2 regions of the Streptomyces xiamenensis genome follow, and region 1 is predicted to be linked to the other one. Evidence: riboswitches for the same ligand, from Rfam matches in the RefSeq annotation. Region 1 holds a riboswitch; the other holds the start of a gene.
The links. Region 1 has a riboswitch for glycine ahead of gcvP (aminomethyl-transferring glycine dehydrogenase). Riboswitches for the same ligand answer to the same signal wherever they lie in the genome.

Region 1 (3,391 bases):
TGGATGCCCTCCTCGAACACCCCGTGCGTGGAGGGGTAGGTGACCATCAGGACCGCCAGCTCGTCCCGGTACCGCTCGATCTTGGCGCGCAGGTCCTCGACGTTCACATCACCGTTCTCGCCGGTGGCCACCACGACCACCTTCATCCCGGCCATCACGGCGCTGGCGGCGTTGGTGCCGTGCGCCGAGGAGGGGATCAGGCACACGGTGCGCTGCGGGTCACCGTTCGCGCGGTGGTAGGCGCGCACCGCGAGCAGCCCGGCCAGCTCGCCCTGCGACCCGGCGTTGGACTGCAGCGAGACCTTGTCGTAACCGGTGATCTCGGCGAGCCCGTCCTCCAGTTCGCGGATCAGGGTGCGGTAGCCCTCGGCCTGCTCGATCGGCGCGAACGGGTGCAGCGCGGCGAACTGCGGCCAGGTGACCGGCTCCATCTCGACGGTGGCGTTGAGCTTCATGGTGCACGAGCCCAGCGGGATCATGCCGCGGTCCAGCGCGTAGTCCCGGTCGGCCAGACGCCGCAGATAGCGCAGCATCGCGGTCTCGGAACGGTGCTGGTGGAACACCGGGTGGCTGAGGTACTCGTCGGTGCGCAGCAGCGCGCCGGGCAGCGCGTCCGGCGTCGCGGCGTCCAGCGCGTCGATGTCGGTGTGCGCGCCGTCCACGCCGAAGGCGGCCCACACGGCGGCCAGTTCCGCGCGGGTGGTGGTCTCGTCGCAGGCGATGCCGACCAGGTCGGACCCGTCCTGGCGCAGATTGACGCCCGCCTCGCGGGCGGCGGCCACGATCTGCTCCGCGCGGCCCGGAACCCGGGCGGTGACGGTGTCGAAGAACGCCCCGTGCACCACCTCGACGCCGCCCGCGCGCAGCCCGGCGGCCAGCAGCGCGGCGTAGCGGTGGGTGCGGCGCGCGATGTCCGCCAGCCCCTGGGGGCCGTGGTACACGGCGTACATGCCGGCCATCACGGCCAGGAGCACCTGCGCCGTACAGATGTTGCTGGTGGCCTTCTCCCGGCGGATGTGCTGCTCGCGGGTCTGCAGCGCCAGCCGGTAGGCGCGCTTGCCGTCCGCGTCCCGGGAGACGCCCACCAGGCGTCCCGGCAGGCTGCGGGCGTACGCCTCGCGGACCGCCATGTAGCCGGCGTGCGGGCCGCCGAAGCCCATCGGCACGCCGAACCGCTGGCTGGTGCCCACCGCGATGTCCGCGCCCAGCTCGCCCGGCGAGGCGAGCAGGGTGAGGGCGAGCAGATCCGCGGCGACGGTGACGACCGCCCCCAGCTCGTGGGCGCGCTCGATGACCGGGCGCGGGTCGCGCACCGCGCCGCCGGTCCCCGGGTACTGGAGCAGGACGCCGAAGATCCCGCGCTCGGCGGCCTCCCGCGGGATGCCCTCGGTCAGGTCGGCGACCACCACCTCGACCCCGGTGGGCTCGGCGCGGGTGCGCAGCACGGCGACGGTCTGCGGCAGGGTGTCGGCGTCGACCAGGAAGACGCCCTGCTTGACCTTGCCCACCCGCCGCGACAGCGCCATGGCCTCGGCGGCGGCGGTGCCCTCGTCCAGCAGCGAGGCGCCGGCGGTGGGCAGCCCGGTGAGCTCGGAGACCACGGTCTGGAAGTTCAGCAGGGCCTCCAGGCGGCCCTGGGAGATCTCCGGCTGGTAGGGCGTGTACGCCGTGTACCAGGCGGGGTTCTCCATGACGTTGCGCAGGATGACCGGCGGGGTGAACGTGCCGTAGTAGCCCAGGCCGATCATGGAGGTCAGGACCTGGTTGCGGTCGGCCAGCGCGCGCAGTTCGGCCAGCACGGCGGCCTCCGAACGGGCCTGCGGCAGCCGCAGCGGTCCGGAGCCGGCGATGGAGGCGGGCACGGCGGCCGAGGTCAGCTCGTCGAGGGAGCCGAAGCCGACCTGGGCGAGCATCTTCGCCCGGTCGGTGGCGTCGGGGCCGATGTGGCGGGCCGCGAACGGCGAGCCGTGCTCCAGTGCGCTGAGCGGGAGTGGGCGTTCGGACATCTGGGGGCCTCCTGGTCGCTGGGACCCGCAACCACCGGGCGGTGCCTGCTGCGGCCTCCCCCTCTGTCATGTCGACCTGAGAGCTTCACCGCGCCGCCGCCCCGTCGGGCGTTGGCACGGCTTTCACCGTCGGTGAGGGCGGGGCCGGGACGGATGTCCGGCCGTCACCCTGCTTTCCAGAGTGGTTTCGCCCGTGCGGTACGGGGGCCTGAGAGATTCCGGGGAGGATTTGCTCCTTCGGCGCCGCCGGCCACAGGACCGGTGGACTCTCCCGCACGAGGTCGTCAACCGTTTTCGAGCCTACCAGCGGCCTTCGGGCTGCGAACATGGAGAGGGAGCCCCGCTCCCGGTGCCGGTGGACTCGACTGGCCGACTCCGGGTATGTGCCGTTACGTGAAGGCGAAGGGGCGTGCGGCCCGGCAGTGATGAACCGTGGGAGGAACCGTGCAGACCGATATCGATCCCCGCAGCCTGATCGGACGCAAGGCGTTCGACCGGAACGGAGCAAAGATCGGCACGGTGGACGAGGTCTATCTGGATGACGCGACCGGTGCACCCGAATGGGCGGCTGTGCGCACCGGACTCTTCAGCCGGGACGCGTTCGTGCCCCTGGAGCCCAGCGAGCTGGTCGAGGAGTCCCTGCGGGTGCCCTTCGACCGGGCGCTGATCAAGGACGCGCCGGACTTCGGGGTGGGGCGGCACCTCTCCCCCGAGCAGGAGCTGCAGCTGTACCACCACTACGGTCTCGACGTGCCGATGGCGGCGCCCGAGGATGACGCCACGCCGCCCGATCAGGACTTCGGCCGGCTGGCCTCGCCGCCGGACGAGGAGCGCTGAGGGCCGCCGGTCAGCGGCAGCGGGCCGGAGCGGCTGAGCTCCGGATCGTCCACCGCGAAAGTCCGCACCCGGCCCGGCGCGGAGCCCGGCGTCTCGAACCGCACGGTGACCCGCCCGACGCCGCTGCCCTGCACCCAGCCGGGGCCGTGCCCGGTGTGCTCCACGTCCAGGCCGGGAAGCCACCGGCGGTCGGGGGCCGGCCCGGCCTCCGGGGCGGCCCCGGCGGGGTCCGCCCGCTCGGGCGCGCTGTCACCGCCGTCCTCCTCGCCCTCGGCCCTCGCGCCCGCCTGCGCGAACAGATCCTCCTGGGTGAAATCCGCCAGTCCGGTGACGCCCACCCCCAGCAGCCGGACACCGTTGGTGGTGTCCACCCCCTCCAGCAGCCGCGCGGCCAGCTCCCGCACCACCGCCGGATCGTCGGTGGGCCCGCGCAGCGTGTCCGAGCGGGTCAGGGTGGAGAAGTCGTGGCTGCGTACCTTCAGCACCACGGTGCGCCCGGAGCGGCCGTGCTCGCGCAGCCGCCGTACGCACCGCTCGGCCAGCCGGTC
Region 2 (3,391 bases), 4.2 Mb from region 1:
CCTACGCGTGGACCGTGGAGTGCGCCGTCTACCTGGCGCCCGGGCAGCACGGGCGGGGCCTGGGCCGGGCGCTGTACGAGCGGCTGTTCGCGCTCCTCAGCGAGCAGGGGTTCCACTCGGTGATCGCCGGGGTCGCCCTGCCCAACCCGGCCAGCGAGGGGCTGCACCGGTCGCTGGGGTTCCGGCAGGTGGGGACGTTCCGGGAGAACGGCTACAAGATGGGGTCCTGGCGCGATGTGAGCTACTGGCAGCGGCCGCTGGCGGCGCACTCCGGCGCGCCGGCCCCGACCGCGCCGGCCCCGACCGCGCCGGTGCCCGCCGCTCAGGAGGCGGTGGGCGCCGAGTAGAAGGGGCGGGCCCTGGCGCGCAGCCACAGGGCGACCGGATCGTACGCGTCCGCCATGGCCACCGTGGCCACCGCGAGCCCGTCCGGGACGGCCTCGACGGCCCGTGCCATCATCCGGCGCACCGACTCCGCCGCCTCCCCCGGATCGTCCACCTCCAGGCCGATCACCAGGTAGGCGCTGCCCACGGCGGGCCGCACCCAGCCGCGCCGCAGGCTGCGCAGCACGGGGGTACGGCGTGCCTCGTCGGCGAGCCGCCGGTAGAAGGGCTCCGCGGGCGCGGTCGGCTCGGTGATCACCAGCGGGCCGGCCGGCAGCCGGTCCAGGCCGCCGGCGATCCGGCGCAGATCGGCCCAGGGGACGCCGAGGCCGCCGCCGGGGGTGTGCGGGTTGAGCCACAGCCCCCAGTGGTCGGGGTACAGGGCGGCGGCGATGTCCCGGCCGCCGATCACCTCGTGGTCCCGGGGCCAGCCGCTGGCGGCCAGCTCGGCGGGCGAGGTGACGGCCGGCGCGTAGCCGTGGCCGGCGACCTCGACGCTGCCGTACTGGGCGTCCGGGTCGCCGGGCCGGCCGTGCCACAGCAGCATCCACACCTCGCCGTGCGCGAGCGCGCCCAGCAGCGTCTCGTAGATGTCCGGGCGGTCGGCCGTCACCCGGGGAAGCAGTTCCTCGATCGCCCCCTGGGCTTCGGTCATGCGTCCCGCCGGTAGAACGGCTGCACGCTGTGGCGCAGCCAGTCCACGACGGGGTCGGTCACCGCGTCCAGCAGCACCAGCTGGACCGGCCAGGGCACCGCGCCGCGCGCCAGGGCGCGGCCCAGCGCGTCGTGGCTGCCGATCCGGTACTCCTCGGCCAGTGCGTCCAGCTCCAGGCCGATGAACAGCGCCGGGGCGCCGCCCTCCGCGCTGGCCAGGCCACGCCGCGCGGTGCGCACGTACGGCAGCGCGGACAGCTCGCCGGCCGCCGCCGCCAGGAAGTCGACGGGCTCCTGCTGCCAGTCCGGCTCGAACAGGCGCATCCGGGCGCCGGAGGGCGCCCCGGGCACGCGCTCGCCCGGGGTGTCCCGGCACAGCTGGGCCACGCCTTCCGGCGGGACCGGGACGCCGACGGTGCCGCCCGGGTTGACGGCGAGGCCGGCCTGCGGCGGCAGTCCGCGGGCGAACTCCTTGACGGGGGCGACGGTGAAGGACATGTGGGTGCCGACCACGAGCCGGAACTGTTCCGCGGAGCTGAAGACCGGGACGTACACCCCGCCGTCCAGCTCGATCGTCGGCAGGTCCAGGCTGCGGCTGTCCGGGCCGCCGCCCTCCGGCAGCGGCACCCACACCGGGCTGCGGCCCAGCACCTGGAGCAGCCGCGGCGCGGCGTCCGGCACGCCGACCGAGGCGGCCAGCGCGTGCTCCAGCTCATTGCCCGGCCAGCCGCCCCCGCCGGCCGCCCCCGTGTCGACGCCGCCGTCCTGCCCGGGCGCGGAGCCCTGCCAACGCTCGTTCATCTCGTCCCACCACCATCTGATCCGGATCTGTAGGGCACCCTAATGGCTCAGTGCAGGCCGTCATGCGATGATGAGCCGCACAACAACCGCAGGACAATCGAACAATGGCCGTTCGACCACGCGCGGGAGAGTTCCCGGTCCAGCACCGGGGCGCCGAAGGAGCAAGTCCTCCCTTGAATCTCTCAGGCCCCGATACCGCGCGCGGAAGGCGAATCTGAAAAGCGGGCCCCCGAACGGGCCCCACCCACGGTGCAAGCCGCAAGGCGAACCTCTCAGGTGCCGATGACAGATGGGGAGGGCGAGCCGTATCCGCGCGACCGCGCACCGCCCGCCGCCCGTACCCTCTGGAGCCACCTCATGACGTCCCGTATCACCGCGCTCGACGCCCTCCACCGCGAGCTGGGCGCCACCATGACCGACTTCGCCGGGTGGCAGATGCCGCTGCGGTACGGCAGTGAGCGCGCCGAGCACCAGGCGGTGCGCACCGCCGCCGGCCTGTTCGACCTCTCCCACATGGGCGAGATCGCGGTCACCGGGCCGCACGCCGGGCGGCTGCTGGACCACGCGCTCGTCGGCAAGCTGTCGGCGCTGGCGGTGGGCCGAGCCCGGTACACGATGATCTGCGACGCCGAGGGCGGCATCCTGGACGACCTGATCGTCTACCGGCTGGCGGACGAGCACTACATGGTGGTCGCCAACGCCGCCAACGCGCAGACCGTGCTGGACGCGCTGACCACCCGCGGCGAGGGCTTCGAGGCCCAGGTGCGGGACGACCGGGACGCGTACGCGCTGATCGCCGTGCAGGGCCCGGCCTCGCCCGCGATCCTGGGCTCGCTCACCGACGCCGACCTGGCCGGCCTGAAGTACTACGCGGGCCTGCCGGGCACCGTCGCGGGCCGGCCCGCGCTGATCGCCCGCACCGGGTACACCGGCGAGGACGGCTTCGAGCTGTTCGTCGCGCCGCGGGACGCCGAGCCGCTGTGGCGGGCCCTGACGGAGGCGGGCGCCCCGTACGGTCTGGTGCCCTGCGGCCTGTCCTGCCGCGACACGCTGCGCCTGGAGGCGGGGATGCCGCTGTACGGGCACGAGCTGACCGCCGCGACCACCCCCTTCGACGCGGGGCTCGGCCGGGTGGTGAAGTTCGACAAGGACGGCGATTTCGTGGGCCGGGCGCCGCTGGAGGCGGCGGCCGAGCGGGCGCAGAGCGACCCGCCGCGCCGCCTGGTCGGCCTGGTCGGCGCGGGCCGCCGGGTGCCGCGGGCCGGCTACCAGGTGGTGGACGGGGCGGGCACGGTGATCGGCGAGGTCACCTCCGGCGCCCCCTCCCCCACCCTGGGTTCGCCGATCGCCATGGCATACGTGGACGCCGCGCACGCCGCGCCCGGCACCGACGGGGTCGCGGTGGACATCCGCGGCGCCCGGGAGCCGTTCGCGGTCGTGGCGCTGCCCTTCTACCGGCGCGAGAAGTAACGTGCCGGGGCGCCGCCCCGGCACCGCGCCCCCACCCGTACGCCGCGCCCCCTCATCCCCCGCTTTCCTCCCGCATTGTCAC

Region 2: it holds a riboswitch for glycine, as region 1 does, so the genes downstream of both, gcvT (glycine cleavage system aminomethyltransferase GcvT) here and gcvP (aminomethyl-transferring glycine dehydrogenase) in region 1, are expected to answer to the same signal.

What each region holds. Positions count from the first base shown of each region.
Region 1 is NZ_CP009922.3:338,113-341,503, forward strand. Features, by position in the region: gene gcvP (aminomethyl-transferring glycine dehydrogenase) at 1-2,006, opposite strand, end outside; glycine riboswitch at 2,193-2,290, opposite strand; gene SXIM_RS01435 (PRC-barrel domain-containing protein) at 2,439-2,843, shown strand; gene SXIM_RS01440 (DNA polymerase IV) at 2,798-3,391, opposite strand, start outside.
Region 2 is NZ_CP009922.3:4,587,203-4,590,593, reverse strand. Features, by position in the region: gene SXIM_RS21285 (GNAT family N-acetyltransferase) at 1-347, shown strand, start outside; gene SXIM_RS21280 (enhanced serine sensitivity protein SseB C-terminal domain-containing protein) at 323-1,039, opposite strand; gene SXIM_RS21275 (enhanced serine sensitivity protein SseB) at 1,036-1,839, opposite strand; glycine riboswitch at 1,953-2,047, shown strand; glycine riboswitch at 2,049-2,138, shown strand; gene gcvT (glycine cleavage system aminomethyltransferase GcvT) at 2,197-3,309, shown strand.